One region of the Agrobacterium sp. DKPNP3 genome, then DNA from elsewhere that is predicted to be linked to it. Evidence: riboswitches for the same ligand, from Rfam matches in the RefSeq annotation. Region 1 holds a riboswitch; the other holds the start of a gene.

Region 1 (7,442 bases):
GACAAAATTGCTGGATGTCACTGCATATCGTTGCACGACCTTACGCGCGCACGAGGCAAAAGCGCTGAAAAACCAGCGCTTCTTGGACGTCGATGATCTTGTTGGAAAGGTCGCTGGAGCGGGTGAAGGGAATCGAACCCTCGTATTCAGCTTGGGAAGCTGCTGCTCTACCATTGAGCTACACCCGCACCGTCTAAGACATCGGATAGTTCGCGGCAGGTGTCAAGCACCCGCCGGTTCGGTCACTCAGCGCGAAAATGTTTCGAGAGCTTCAGGCCCTGTGCCTGATAGTTGGAGCCAAGGCCAGTGCCGTAGAGACCATCAGGCTTTTCCAACATGTGCTCGTAGACCAGGCGTCCGACGATCTGGCCATGCTCCAGAATGAAGGGCACTTCATGGCTGCGCACTTCAAGCACAGCGCGGCTGCCGCTGCCGCCTGCCTGCGCATGGCCGAAGCCGGGATCGAAGAAGCCGGCGTAATGCACGCGGAATTCGCCCACCAGCGGGTCGAAGGGCGTCATTTCGGCGGCGTAAAGCGGCGGAACGTGGACAGCTTCGCGCGAGACGAGAATATAGAATTCGTCCGGATCGAGAATAAGCTCGGCGCGGCCACGGGCGTAAAGTGGCTCCCAGAAATCGAGTACATCGTGCTGGGCCTTCCTGTCGACATCCACCACCGCCGTATGATGTTTGCCGCGATAACCGATCAGGCCGTTGTCGCCGAAGCCCTTGAGGTCGATGGACAGCGCGATGCCGCCGCCGGTCACGTTCGGCGTGTCGCTGGCGACCAGCATTTCCGTTTCGTGCAGCTTCAGCAATTCGGCTTCGTTGAGCAGCGAATGGCCGATGCGGAAGCGGATCTGTGACAGGCGTGAGCCGCGGCGCACGACGATCGGAAACGTGCGCGGGCTGATTTCGAGATAGAGCGGGCCGGCATAACCCGCCGGTATCTTGTCGAATTCCTGCGCGTTGTCGGTCATTACGCGCGTGAAGATATCGAGACGGCCGGTTGAGCTTTTGGGATTGGCAGAGGCGGACATGTCGGCCGGCAACGCCAGGCTCTCCATCAGCGGCACGATATAGACACAGCCGGTTTCCAGCACCGCGCCCTGGCTTAAATCGACCTCGTGCAGGCTCAGACGATTGAGCTTGTCGATGACCTGGGTTCCGGGGCCGGGCATGAAGCTGGCGCGCACGCGGTAAGCTTTCGAGCCGAGCCTGAGATCGAGGCTGGCGGGCTGCACCTGATCCGCGTCGAGATCGGCCTCACTCTTCAGCTTGCCGCCCGCAAACAGCGCGCGTATTGCGCCATCCGCCAAAATGCCCGTGGTTCTCATCATGGTCATCATTCCTTTTTACGGCGACAAAACCAAAAGGAAGGCATTGACGCAAGCCGGTAACGGCAGTAAGGCAAGTTATCCCGTGGTGATTTGGCCGGTCGGCTTGCAGCCACGTTAAACAAGTGGCTAAAAAGACCGGGTGCTAGGAACCGGTCTGCTTTTGCGGCCGGTTTTTTTGTTTTGAAGGTGATCACATGAGCAATAAATGGCGCCCGGCAACCCAGCTCGTTCACGGTGGTACGCTACGCTCCCCTTATGGTGAAACGTCGGAAGCAATCTATCTGACCCAGGGCTTCGTCTACGAAAACTCCGAAGCTGCCGAAGCGCGCTTCAAAGGTGAGACGGACGGCTTTATCTATGCCCGTTATGCGAGCCCCACCAATGACATGTTCGAGAAGCGCATGTGCCTGCTGGAAGGTGCTGAAGACGCCCGTGCGCTCGCTTCTGGCATGGCCGCCGTTACCGCGGCGATCATGTGCCAGCTGCGCGCCGGCGACCACATCGTTGCTGCCCGTGCGCTTTTCGGTTCCTGCCGCTGGGTGGTTGAAACGCTGGCGCCGAAATATGGCATCGAATGCACGCTGATTGATGGCCGTGATCTCGGCAACTGGGAAAAGGCAATCCAGCCGAATACGAAGCTGTTTTTCCTCGAAAGCCCAACCAATCCGACGCTCGAAGTGGTGGATATTGCCGGCGTGGCGAAGCTCGCCAACCAGATTGGCGCGAAAGTGGTGGTCGACAATGTCTTCGCCACACCGCTTTTCCAGAAACCGCTCGAACTCGGCGCTCATATCGTCGTTTATTCTGCCACCAAACATATTGACGGCCAGGGACGCTGCCTCGGCGGCGTGATCCTTTCCGACAAGAAATGGATCGAAGAAGAGCTGCAGGATTATTTCCGCCATACGGGTCCCGCCATGTCGCCGTTCAATGCGTGGACGCTGCTGAAGGGTATTGAAACGCTGCCGCTGCGCGTAAAGCAGCAGACGGCCAATGCCTCGAAGATCGCGGATTTTCTGGCAGACAGCGGCAAGGTCGCCAGGGTCATCTATCCCGGCCGCGCCGACCACCCACAGGCGGATATCATTGCGCGCCAGATGTCCGGCGGCTCGACGCTGGTGGCTTTCGAGCTGAAAGGCGGCAAGGAGGCGGCCTTCAAGCTGCAGAACGCGCTTGAGATCGTGAAGATTTCCAACAATCTGGGTGACGCCAAGAGCCTCATTACCCACCCCGGCACGACGACGCATAAGAACCTCACAGACGAGGCACGGGCGGAACTCGGTATCTCCGGCGGCACATTGCGCCTTTCCTGCGGTATCGAGGACACGGACGATCTGGTGGAAGATCTGGCAAAGGGTCTTGCGGCGGTTTCCGTCTGAAGCTGAAATAGCTTAAGCCATGGCCCGGCTGATGTCCGGCCATGGCTTCTGGCGCCCGAGAAGGCCGCGCCAGGAAACCAATATTTACCTTTACCGTTATCCCTAATGTAAAAAACAGCGCAACAGGAGACGCCCCCTGCCCGTCAAGTCATTCATTTCCTTGACGATAGCCAGAGCCTATAGTGTAGAATGCGGCGGCAGGCATAAATTCGAGGTGTGGTGCGTATGTATCGTGCTCTGACAAGGGATATCGAGGTGACGGTTGATCCGTATTATCTCGAAGACCAATCCGACCCGGATGACGATCGTTATGTCTGGGGCTACAAGGTCGTGATTGCGAACAACTCCGACATTCCGGTCACTCTCGTCAATCGTTACTGGCACATTACCGATCAGAACGGCCAGGTGGACGAGGTCTATGGTCCTGGAGTCGTGGGCGAGAAACCACATCTCAAACCTGGCGACAGCTATGAGTATTCTTCCGGCTGTCCGCTGGATACGCCTTCGGGCCTGATGTTCGGCCATTATGAAATGGAAACGGAAAGCGGTGAGGTGTTCAATGTCACGATACCAGCCTTCTCGCTGGATTCGCCAGGCCTGATGCGGGTTTTGAATTGATGAAACCGCAGGAACGCGAAAGCCGCGCGTTAAAAGCGTTGTTCAGAGTGTCGGTAAGATAAAAAATCTCTCTTCCGTCATGCCGGACTAGAGCGGCATCCAGCCACAGCGCGTCTGCAGCGTGAGAGAGTGTTACGCAATCAAGACTTGATCATGCTGGATCCCGGCTCGAGGCCGGGATCATGGTGTGCGAGGGCACGGCTATCCTCGTCAGACGTTTTCAAATTCGCTGACATCATAGCGGTAGGTCGTGGAGCAGAACTCGCAGGTAACGGCGATGGCCCCATCTTCCTCGCTCGCCTTGATTTCTTCGGCGGTAAAGCCTGACAGAACGCCCTTGATCTTGTCGCGCGAGCAACTGCAACGATCGAAAACCGCCTGCGGATCATAGATGCGTACGCCGCTCTCATGGAAAAGCCGGAAGAGAAGGCGTTCCACCGGCACCTGCGGATCGGTCAGTTCGTCGGTATCAACCGTGTTCAGCAGCGTAACCGCTTCCGTCCAGGCATCATCCTCCTGCACCTCATGGCCGCCTTCATCACCATCGCCGCCATGCAGATCACGCATGCGTAGCCGCTCGGGCGCCTGTGGCAGGAACTGCGCGATAACGCCGCCCGCACGCCAGCCGTGGCGCGGCTTGCCGGCGCCATCACGGTCGAAGAACTCGGCAACGCCGAGACGGACGCGAGTGGGAAGCTGTTCCGACTGGCGGAAATATACCCCGGCAATGTCTTCCAGCGATGAGCCATCAAGTGGCACGATGCCCTGATACGGCTGCATGCCCGCACCCTGATCGATCGTGAAAGCGAGAATGCCGGTTCCGAGCAATTGCTCCGGCGAGGTGGCGCCCTCGGCAATCGCCGCTGCGAGACGCTCTTCATCGAAACGGGCGTAAGCGCGCATGCTTTCCGGCGCGGTGAAATCAGCAACTAGAAGGTCGACCGGACCATCGCCCTTGGTCTGAAGCGTGAGCTTTCCGGAAAATTTAAGCGAGGTGCCGATCAGCGCCGTCAGAACAGTCGCTTCCGCGAGCAGCCGGGCGACTGCGGCCGGATAGTCATGCCGCTCGAGAATGGCGTTCAGCAATGGCCCAACCTGAACCGCGCGGCCGCGCACATCCAGACCTTCGACCTGAAAGGGTACAACCTTGTCGTCGCCAGCAAAATCGAGATCGTCCAGTTCAACCGTTACATCTGCCATATCATACTCCTTGGCGCAGCCGCGGCGCCGCTACCGTCCAAAAGTCCGGCTTTCAAAATGTGCTTTTTTGCTTGTCGCACAGAGACCCGCGAAGAGAAACCGCTCCCGGGGAAAAACGTGCAAATCGTGATGAAGGCCCGCCAGAAAACCGACGAGCCTCTTCGAAGTCCAACAGATGGTAATCGCTGCCGAAAAGTTCAAGCACCCGTCCGACGTTCAGCAAACGGGTGGTATCTTCAGATGACGCCCATGCACCAGGCGATGATTGATTTCTGCGCGTGGAGGCGGTTTTCCGCCTCGTCGAAGACCACCGATTGCGGGCCGTCGATCACCGCATCCGTCACCTCTTCACCGCGATGGGCCGGAAGGCAATGCATGAACAGGGCGTCCTTTTCAGCCTTGGCCATCAGCGCTTCGTTGACCTGATAGGGCTGGAAGATGTTGTGGCCGCGCGCCTTGTGTTCCTGGTTCATGGAAACCCAGGTGTCGGTCACCACGCAATCGGCGCCAGCGACGGCCTTTTCCGCATCATGATACAGTGCGATCTCGCCGCCATTGTTGCGGGCCCAGTTCAGGAACTTATCATGCGGTTCGGAACCCATGGGAACCGCCATCGTCATGCGATACCCGAACCGAGCCGAACCCTCGACGAAGGAATGGAGGACATTGTTGCCGTCGCCCGTCCAGGCAATGGTCTTGCCTTTTATCGGCCCACGATGTTCCTCGAAGGTCATGATGTCAGCCATGATCTGGCAGGGGTGCGTGTCATCGGTCAGGGCGTTGATGACAGGCACGGTTGCGTGTTCGGCAAGCTCAAGCAGACGCGAATGATCCGTTGTACGGATCATGATGGCGTCGACATAACGCGACAGGACCTTGGCCGTATCGCCGATCGTTTCGGCCCGGCCGAGTTGCATCTCCGTGCCAGAGAGGAAAAGCGTTTCGCCGCCAAGCTGGCGCATGCCGACATCGAAAGAGACCCGGGTGCGGGTGGACGGCTTTTCGAAGATCATAGCCAGCATCTTGCCGGCAAGCGGCTTTTCCGCTGTGCCGGCCTTGGTCGCCGCCTTGCGTGCCCGGGCATCATCGAGAATCGCCCGCAGGTCCTGCGAGCCGACGGCCGACAGGTCGAGAAAATGTTTAGGTGAAGCCATTTCAAACTGTCCCATGCTCGCGAGCCCCGGCAAAGAGGCCCGCCCTTTAGTGTTTTCTCAGGCGATTTTCGCCTGTTTTGCGGTCAGGGATGCGGCGGCCGCTTCCACGCGCGCCAGACCCTCACGGGCCTCCTCCGCGGTGGTGACGAGCGGCGGCAGGAGACGGATGACATTGTCACCCGCCGGTACACCAAGCAGATGTTCCGCACGCATGGCCTGGAGCAATTCACCTGAGGGGATCCTCGCCTTGATGCCGAGAAGCAGGCCTTCGCCGCGAATTTCCTCGATCACGTCGGGGTAACGATCCTTCAATGAGGCAAGCCCCTGGCGGAACACAAGCGCGACATCACGAACATTGTCCAGAAAGCCGTCAGCAAGAACAACATCAAGGACCGCATTGCCGACGGCCATCGCCAGCGGATTGCCGCCATAGGTCGTGCCGTGCACACCCGCCGTCATGCCGGAAGCAGCTTCGGCCGTTGCGAGGCAGGCGCCAAGCGGGAACCCGCCGCCGATACCCTTGGCAACCGCCATGATATCGGGCGCGACGCCGGTGTGCTCATAGGCGAAAAGCTTACCCGTACGTCCGACGCCGGTCTGAACCTCATCGAAGATCAGCAGCATGCCATGCTCGTCACAGAGCGAGCGCAGCAGTTGCAGGAATTCCTTCGCCGGCGCGCGGATGCCGCCCTCGCCCTGAATGGGCTCGATCAGCAGCGCTGCTGTTTCGGCCGTGATGGCGGCCTTCAGCGCATCGACGTCACCGAAGGGAACCTGATCGAAACCTTCGACCTTGGGACCGAAACCTTCGAGATATTTCTGTTGGCCACCGGCAGCGATCGTCGCCAGCGTCCGGCCATGGAAGGCGCCTTCAAAGGTAATGATGCGAAACTTCTCAGGATGGCCCTTGGAATAATGGTAACGGCGTGCGGTCTTGATCGCACATTCCAGCGCTTCCGCGCCGGAATTGGTGAAGAAAACCTTGTCGGCGAAGGTTGCTTCCGTCAGACGCTTGGCAAGCTTTTCCTGGCCCGGCACTTCATAGAGGTTGGAGACGTGCCAGACCTTTTCGGCCTGCGTCTTGATCGCCTCCACAAGGTGCGGATGGGCATGGCCCAGCGAATTCACAGCCACGCCAGCCGCAAAATCGAGATATCGCTCGCCGCTTTCCGTGTACAGCCAGACGCCCTCGCCTCGCTCAAAACGCAGGGGGGCTCTTGCAAATGTATCGAACAATGGCGCGGCGGCTTCGGCCATGGCTGTATCACTCCTTGCGCAAATGCGCTGTAAGACGGTTGTCAATAGGCTCTTAGGGTTATCCCTTGCCTGAAAATCAAAAATGCCGCCTCGCGGCGGCAGGGGCACTATTGTCACTTCGCTTGCCGATGTCAACAAAAGTCCGTATTCCCTAGGGTTCTCAAGCCCTAGTAGGTGGCTGGGCGCCAGACCCAAGGTGTTGCCTTTCTGACTCAACCCGCCAGCAAGTTGGGGAAAACCGCAAAATCGATTCGAGATGATTCCCGCGACTCTTGCCACGGAGTCTGCGTGGCACTAGGTTAATCGCTAATTACTAGACTGCAATGCGGCGGAACTAGTCACCAAAAATCAGGCAGAAACCACACTCGCGGCACTCCCGCGAGACGGAGAGGGATTCTGCCAAAAATACACGCGAAAAGCGGAGAAGCGGCATGAACTGGACAGACGAACGGGTCGAAAAGCTCAAGAAATTGTGGTCCGAGGGACTTAGCGCC
Region 2 (7,442 bases), on a different contig from region 1:
CATGTACCCCGTCACATGCTTCAACTCGCCGTTAACGAGCAGGTTTTCCCCGCGGCCATCGGTCAGATAATGCGCGAGCGTATCGTTCGGGTTGAGATCCTCGCGCTTCTGGTCGAGCGTCGCGATCTCCAGATTGGTGCCGAGCTTCACCGTGCCGCTATCCGGCTCGAGCTGGCCCGTGAGCATCTTCAGGAGCGTCGTCTTGCCGGCACCGTTGGGGCCCACGAAACCGATGCAGTCACCGCGATGGACACGCAGCGAAAACGGCGCGACGATGACGCGCTCGCCATAGGCCTTGGTGATGCTGTCGGCCTCGATGACGAGCTTGCCGGACTCTCGACCCTCCGTCACGGTTGCCTGGACGGAGCCCTGCGGCCCCTTATGGCCGCGATATTCCGCGCGCATTGCCTGAAGCTCGCCGACGCGACGCATGTTGCGCTTTCGCCTTGCGGTCACACCGTAGCGCATCCAGTGTTCTTCGCGCTCGATGGCCTTGCCGAGCTTGTGCTGCTCCAGCTCTTCTTCTTCCAACACCTTGTCGCGCCATTCCTCGAAATGGGCAAAGCCACGGTTGAGGCGGCGCGACTGGCCGCGATCGAGCCAGACGGTGGAAGTCGAGACCTTTTCGAGAAAGCGACGGTCGTGCGAAATCAGCACCAGCGCACTGCGTGTCTGCTGCAACTCGCTTTCCAACCATTCGATGGTCGGCAGGTCCAGATGGTTGGTTGGCTCGTCCAGCATCAGAATATCGGGTTCCGGCGCCATGACGCGGGCCAGGGCCGCCCGGCGGGCCTCGCCGCCGGAAAGGCTCTCCGGATTTTCCTGTCCGGTGAGGCCAAGATGTTCGAGAAGATAGGTGACGCGATAGGGATCGTCGCCGGGCCCGAGCCCCGCTTCGGCATAGGCCTGAACCGTATCGTAACCGGCAAAGTCCGGGGCCTGTTCGAGATAACGGATCGTCGCGGCCGGATGCCGGAACACCTCGCCCGACTGCGCCTCGACGAGACCCGCGGCAATCTTCATCAGCGTGGACTTGCCCGAGCCATTGCGTCCGACAAGGCAGATGCGGTCGCCCGGCTCTACCTGAAGATTGGCGCCGTCGAGCAGCGGGGTCACGCCGAAGGTCAGCTTGATGTCATCGAGTTTCAGAATTGGGGGTGCCAAGGCATCAGGCTCCGGTCAGATCATAGGGGCGGGCAAGCACGATGGCTTTTCCGCTTTTCAGCGAGAAATGCACGAGCCCGCCATTCGCGACATTGGAAATAGTGCGGGAAGAGCCGAAAGCAAGCGCAAAATCGTCCAGCGGATAGCGCACATTGCCGATATCGAGCCCCTCAAGGGCCGTAAAGCCGGCAACAGAGAACAGCGAAGCGGGCGGCAGATCGATATCCATCGAACCGGGGAGCAAGGGGCGTGCCTCTTCTTCGCCGGATGTCAGTGTCACTTCAAGACCACGCTCGGCGAGCGCCACCGCATAAAGAAGGTGCTGAAGTGCATGGTCGCTGCGTGGGCCGCCCAATGCGCCAACGAGCACCAGCGACCGAGCGCCGCGGGAAAGCGCCTCCGAAACGGCAATCTCCCCATCCGTCACGGCTTTTGCGGCCGGATACGGCTGCCGTTTGACATCGGGCCAGGTGTCGAGCAGCGCCTGATTGGCGGAATCGAAATCGCCCACCCACAGTTCGGGTGTTAAACCAAGCGGCGCGGCATGGCGCATACCGCCGTCGGCAGCGATCACGCGGCTATTCGCGACGGCCTCTTTCAGGCGATCGGTAACCGTCACATCGCCGCCAAGCAGAATGGTAAAACGCGCATTATCCATGCCCTGCCTTACCGCACCTCGGCCGAAAATGGAAAGGCGAAAGCCTTATAAAACCGCCTATATTGATTTTCGCCAGCTTCGGGATTATGAAACGCCTCAGTGGTGATTTGCCGACCGGCTTGCAGCCACTTTAAAGAAGTCGCTAAAGGGTCGAGGAAAAGGGCAATTTCCTGGGACCGGTCGCGATTTCCGCTGCCGGTTTTTTTGTTTTCGCAACGTTCTTTACGTCATCCGGAAAAGAGAGTTCGACATGCCAATCAAGATTCCCGATACGCTTCCCGCCTTTGAGACCCTCGTTCATGAGGGTGTGCGGGTCATGACCGAAACGGCGGCCATCCGGCAGGATATCCGTCCGCTCCAGATCGGGCTTCTCAACCTCATGCCGAACAAGATCAAGACGGAAATCCAGATGGCGCGCCTTGTCGGCGCCTCGCCGCTTCAGGTGGAACTCTCGCTCGTCCGCATCGGCGGTCATCGCGCCAAGAACACGCCGGAAGAACATCTCCTCTCCTTCTACGAGACGTGGGAAGAGGTGCGTCACCGCAAGTTCGACGGTTTCATCATCACCGGCGCTCCCATCGAGCTCCTCGACTATGAGGACGTTACCTACTGGAATGAAATGCAGAAGATCTTCGAGTGGACCCGCACCAATGTCCATTCGACGCTCAACGTCTGCTGGGGCGCGATGGCCGCCATCTATCACTTCCACGGGGTTCCGAAATACGAGCTGAAGGAAAAAGCTTTCGGGGTCTATCGCCACCGCAATCTCTGCCCCTCCTCGATCTATCTCAACGGCTTTTCAGATGACTTCCAGGTTCCGGTCTCGCGCTGGACCGAGGTTCGCCGCGCCGATATCGAAAAGCATCCCGATCTCGAAATTCTGATGGAATCGGAGGAAATGGGTGTTTGCCTGGTGCATGAGAAGGCGGGCAATCGTCTCTACATGTTCAATCATGTCGAATATGATTCGACATCGCTTTCGGACGAGTATTTCCGCGACGTGCATGCCGGCGTGCCGATCAAGCTGCCGCACGATTATTTCCCGCACAACGACCCGGAACTTGCACCGCTCAACCGTTGGCGCAGCCATGCCCACCTGTTTTTCGGGAACTGGATCAACGAAATTTACCAGACAACACCCTACGATCTCGACGCTATCGGACAGATGGCCGCCTGAACTGCGGGATTGCGAATTGCCGGAAAATGACGCAACGTCCGCCCGGCAATTCGCGACACCAGGGAGAATGACGAGATGAGCGACGGCGCGGCACGGGAAGATTTCGGTTTCACGGCAACCGGTGAGAAGGTCGAACGGGTAACCATCTCCAAGGGTGGCCTTACGGCGAAGGTCATTACCTGGGGCGCCGTCATTCAGGATCTGCGCCTCGAGGGTCATCAGCCGCCACTCGTTCTCGGCTTCGACAAATTCGAGGATTACAAATATTCCTCCTATTTCGGCGCCACCCCCGGCCGAAATGCCAATCGCATCGGCAACGGGAAGTTCTCAATCGATGGCCACGACTATCAACTGGAACTGAACGAAAAAGGCGTAAGCCACCTGCATGGCGGCAGCGACGGCATGGGCAAGCGCAACTGGATGCTGATGGAACATGGCGAAAGCCACGTGGTCCTGCAGATCATCGACCCCGATGGCCGCGCTGGTTACCCCGGCAACTGCACGGTTACGGCCACCTATACGATCCTCGATGGTGGGGTGCTGTCGGTCGTTTACGAAACGGTGACCGACAAACCCACGATCGCCAATGTCTGCCAGCATTCCTATTTCAATCTGGATGGTGCGGATACGGCCCTCGGCCACGAGATCAGCATTGCCGCCGACTTTTATCTTCCGACAAACGAGCAGCAGATCCCAACCGGCGAAATACGCCCCGTGGACGGGACGGTGTTCGACCTGCGCCAGCCGACGCCAATGCGACGCGAGGAAAACGGCGAACAGGTGCTCTACGATCACAATTTCTGTCTTTCCCCCGAGCGTCGCGCCAAGTCCAAGGTCGCCCGCGCCTATTCTCCAGCCTCCGACATCGCCCTTGAGGTTCACACCACTGAGCCCGGCGTGCAGTTCTATTCCGCCTTCAAGCTAGACGTTCCGGTTCCTGGCCTTGATGGCCGCCGTTATGGCCCGTTTGCCGGCTTCTGCCTGGAAACGCAGATATGGCCTGACGCCGTCAATCATCCGGATTTTCCGAACGCCATTCTGCGCCCGGGCGAAACCCTGCGTCAGGAAACGGATTATATTTTCAAGAAAGGCTGACGCGGCGCGAGCGATTTAATCCAGCACGCAGCCGACATAGCTGCCGGAGGCGCGGGCACGACGCTCGATAAGACCGGCGAGCCTTTGCAGTCCGCGCCCGGGCTTGCTTGCAACACGATCGATCGGATTGGGCAGGGAGACCGCGAGCAGTGCTGCCTGCTTGGAACTGAGCTTTGCGGCCGGCACTTTGAAATGGTGCTGGGCTGCGGCCTCGATGCCGTAAATGCCCGGCCCCCACTCCGCGACGTTCAGATAAATTTCCATCATCCGCTTTTTCGACCAGACGAAGTCAGCCGCGATCGCCAACGGCAGCTCCAGCCCCTTGCGCAGGAAAGAGCGTCCATTCCATAAAAACAGGTTCTTGGCAGTCTGCATTGGAATGGTGCTGGCACCACGGGTGGAGGCCCCGTCCAGCGCATCGGTCACAACGGATTGCATCTGGTTCCAGTCGACGCCGCCATGGAAACAGAATTGCCCGTCTTCAGACATCATCACCGACTGAACAAGGCGCGGCGAAATATCCTCGAGTGGCACCCAGCGCCTGTCATAACCTTGAAAAGTCGCGAGATCGGCAAGCATCAGCGTGGACACCGGCCGGATGAATGGCAGCGCATAAACCGGGATCAGCAGATACGGCAGGATCAGCAATGCCAGCAAGGTCAGGATGATGCGCTTGGCCAACGTGCGAAAATCCACCTTCGGACTGCTCCGGTCTTGCGCCGAGACGGCGTAATCTGCGTCGCTTTCAGGCGTACTGCTCAATATTCGTCAAAGCCCCGCACCAATTGAAGCCCTTCATAGTCCATTGCAGCCTTCAAGGCGAGTCCGCCGGAAGGTTGCTCCCATGGAATCACGAAAAGGTTGCTTGCCCTCGCCCGGCATGCCAAAGAGCGCGGCATGGACGCTCAGATGATCGATTTCGAAATGCGGCTGCGTGAAAATGCGGCGAGGACCGAGGCCCTGCTCGGGCAACTGCTTTCCGGCGAAGCCCGCGCGGACGAGATAACGCGCCCGGAGAAGCTGCTTGCCGCCATACGCCATGGCGTGCTGAACGGCGGCAAACGCCTGCGGCCATTCCTGGTCATCGAAAGCGCCGCGCTTCTGGGCGGAGATGCCGAGGCCGCACTTCACGTCGGCGCCGCGTTGGAATGCCTTCATTGCTACTCGCTTGTTCATGATGACCTGCCAGCCATGGACGATGATGACCTGCGCCGCGGCCAGCCGACCGTGCATCGCAAATTTGATGAGGCGACTGCCATCCTCGCGGGTGACAGCCTGTTGACACTTGCCTTCGACATCATCGCCTCGGACGAAAATCCGCTTTCACCCGATCGCAAAGTCGCGCTTGTGCTTTCGCTTGCCCGGGCGGCCGGGATCGGCGGCATGGCAGGTGGGCAGGCGCTTGATCTCGCGGCCGAAAAGAACCCGCCCGACGAGCCCGGAGTCGTTACATTGCAGGCTATGAAAACGGGCGCCCTGCTGCGCTTTGCCTGCGAGGCTGGCGCGCTGATTGCTGGCAGTGACCTATCCGAACGGCAAAGACTGCGCCTCTTCGGTGAAAAGCTCGGCTTGGCGTTCCAGCTGGCCGATGACCTGCTGGACCTGACTGCCGACGCCGCCACCATGGGCAAGGCAACTGGCAAGGACGCTGCCCGTGGCAAGGGCACGCTTGTGGCCCTGCGCGGCGAAGAATGGGCGCGCCGCAAGTTGCAGGAGCAGGTGGGCGAAGCGAGCGAACTCCTGGCCCCCTATGGCGAAAAGGCCGCGATTCTCACCGCGGCCGCAAAGTTCATCGCTGAACGGAAAAGCTGACAAGGTTTTCGCGACGTTGCTCGGTCATGACGGACGAGATCCGGCATCCAGCGAATACGCGTTTGCGCCAGAGAAGGAGTTTTCAGCGATCAATGACTTGATTGCACGTCACCCCGGAACAGTCCGGGGTGACGGCTTTAAGCTATTGCTTTAGCGGCGAAATCAGTACTTCAACGCGGCGGTTCTGCGCGCGGCCGTCGGGCGTTGCATTCGAGGCAATCGGTTGTGACGGACCGAAGCCTAGGGTCGAGATACGTCGCTGGTCGACTCCGCGTGCGCCGAGATAATTTGCGACTGACGCCGCGCGACGCTCCGAAAGCGCCTGGTTGTGCGGCAGGCTACCGGTGGAATCGGTGTGGCCGTTGATGTCGATCAGCGTGCGGTTGAACTTGTTCAGCACGATGGCGACGGAATCGAGCGTTGGGTAGAAGGGCGGAATGACCTGATCCTGATCCGTCGCGAAGGTGATGTTCGATGGCATGTTGAGAACGATGCTGTCGCCACGGCGCGTCACCGAAACGCCGGTTCCCTGCAGCTGGGCGCGAAGCTCGGCTTCCTGGCCGTCCATGTAGTTGCCGATCGCACCACCTGCGAGCGCACCGATACCAGCGCCGATAAGCGCAGCATTGCGGCGACCGACCGGCGAACCGCCGACAGCAAGACCACCGAGAGCACCAACAACGGCGCCGATGCCGGCGCCACCTGCCGTGTTCGACATCTTCTGCTCGCCCGTATAGGGATCGGTCGTGGTGCAGGCGGAAAGATAAGTGCCACAAAGGGCGACGATCGCGATTTTTTTGATCATGTTTCTGGATGCTCCGAGAGGTTCAGGAGGTATGACAGTGGATTTCGGGCCATTGCAGCTTACGCATTATTCCGCCGCGTCTTTCCGGCCAAAACGCTTTTCGATGTAATCGATCACCAGCGCCTCAAAATCAGCGGCGATGTTGGGGCCGCGCAGAGTGAGCGCCTTTTCGCCATCGATGAAAACAGGTGCCGCTGGGCTCTCACCGGTGCCGGGCAGCGAAATGCCGATATCGGCGTGTTTGCTTTCGCCGGGGCCATTGACGATGCAGCCCATGACGGCGACGTTGAGCGCCTCGACACCGGGATATTTCTCACGCCAGATCGGCATGTTTTTACGAATGTCATTCTGAATGTTCTGGGCGAGCTCCTGGAAGACAGTGGACGTGGTCCGTCCACAGCCGGGACATGCCGCAACGACTGGAATGAACTGACGGAAACCCATCACCTGCAGCAATTCCTGAGCCACCTGCACCTCACGGGTACGGTCGCCATTCGGCTCGGGCGTGAGCGATACGCGGATCGTGTCGCCAATGCCATGCTGCAGCACATAACCCATGGCGGCGGAGGAGGCGACGATGCCCTTCGAACCCATGCCCGCCTCGGTCAAGCCCAGATGCAGGGCGTGGTTGGATCGTTCCGACAGCATCGAATAGACGGCGATCAGGTCCTGAACCTGACTGACTTTAGCCGACAGGATGATGCGATTGCGCGGCAGGCCGATCTCTTCGG

What was found. Region 1 has a riboswitch for S-adenosylmethionine ahead of ACUTJJ_RS03135 (O-succinylhomoserine sulfhydrylase). Riboswitches for the same ligand answer to the same signal wherever they lie in the genome.
Region 2: linked by a shared signal. The riboswitch ahead of metA (homoserine O-acetyltransferase MetA) and the one ahead of ACUTJJ_RS03135 (O-succinylhomoserine sulfhydrylase) in region 1 are both predicted to bind S-adenosylmethionine.

The regions. Positions count from the first base shown of each region.
Region 1 is NZ_JBQYSN010000006.1:38,873-46,314, reverse strand. It holds tRNA gene ACUTJJ_RS03145 (tRNA-Gly) at 115-188, opposite strand; gene ACUTJJ_RS03140 (2'-deoxycytidine 5'-triphosphate deaminase) at 243-1,340, opposite strand; SAM riboswitch at 1,413-1,491, shown strand; gene ACUTJJ_RS03135 (O-succinylhomoserine sulfhydrylase) at 1,535-2,719, shown strand; gene apaG (Co2+/Mg2+ efflux protein ApaG) at 2,945-3,337, shown strand; gene ACUTJJ_RS03125 (Hsp33 family molecular chaperone) at 3,548-4,537, opposite strand; gene argF (ornithine carbamoyltransferase) at 4,774-5,691, opposite strand; gene ACUTJJ_RS03115 (aspartate aminotransferase family protein) at 5,749-6,948, opposite strand; gene ACUTJJ_RS03110 (GcrA family cell cycle regulator) at 7,380-7,442, shown strand, end outside.
Region 2 is NZ_JBQYSN010000023.1:6,585-14,026, forward strand. It holds gene ACUTJJ_RS09050 (ABC-F family ATP-binding cassette domain-containing protein) at 1-1,164, opposite strand, end outside; gene ACUTJJ_RS09055 (thiamine diphosphokinase) at 1,169-1,822, opposite strand; SAM riboswitch at 1,912-1,988, shown strand; gene metA (homoserine O-acetyltransferase MetA) at 2,073-2,999, shown strand; gene ACUTJJ_RS09065 (aldose epimerase family protein) at 3,075-4,094, shown strand; gene mtgA (monofunctional biosynthetic peptidoglycan transglycosylase) at 4,110-4,856, opposite strand; gene ACUTJJ_RS09075 (polyprenyl synthetase family protein) at 4,992-5,906, shown strand; gene ACUTJJ_RS09080 (OmpA family protein) at 6,049-6,711, opposite strand; gene ispG (flavodoxin-dependent (E)-4-hydroxy-3-methylbut-2-enyl-diphosphate synthase) at 6,778-7,442, opposite strand, start outside.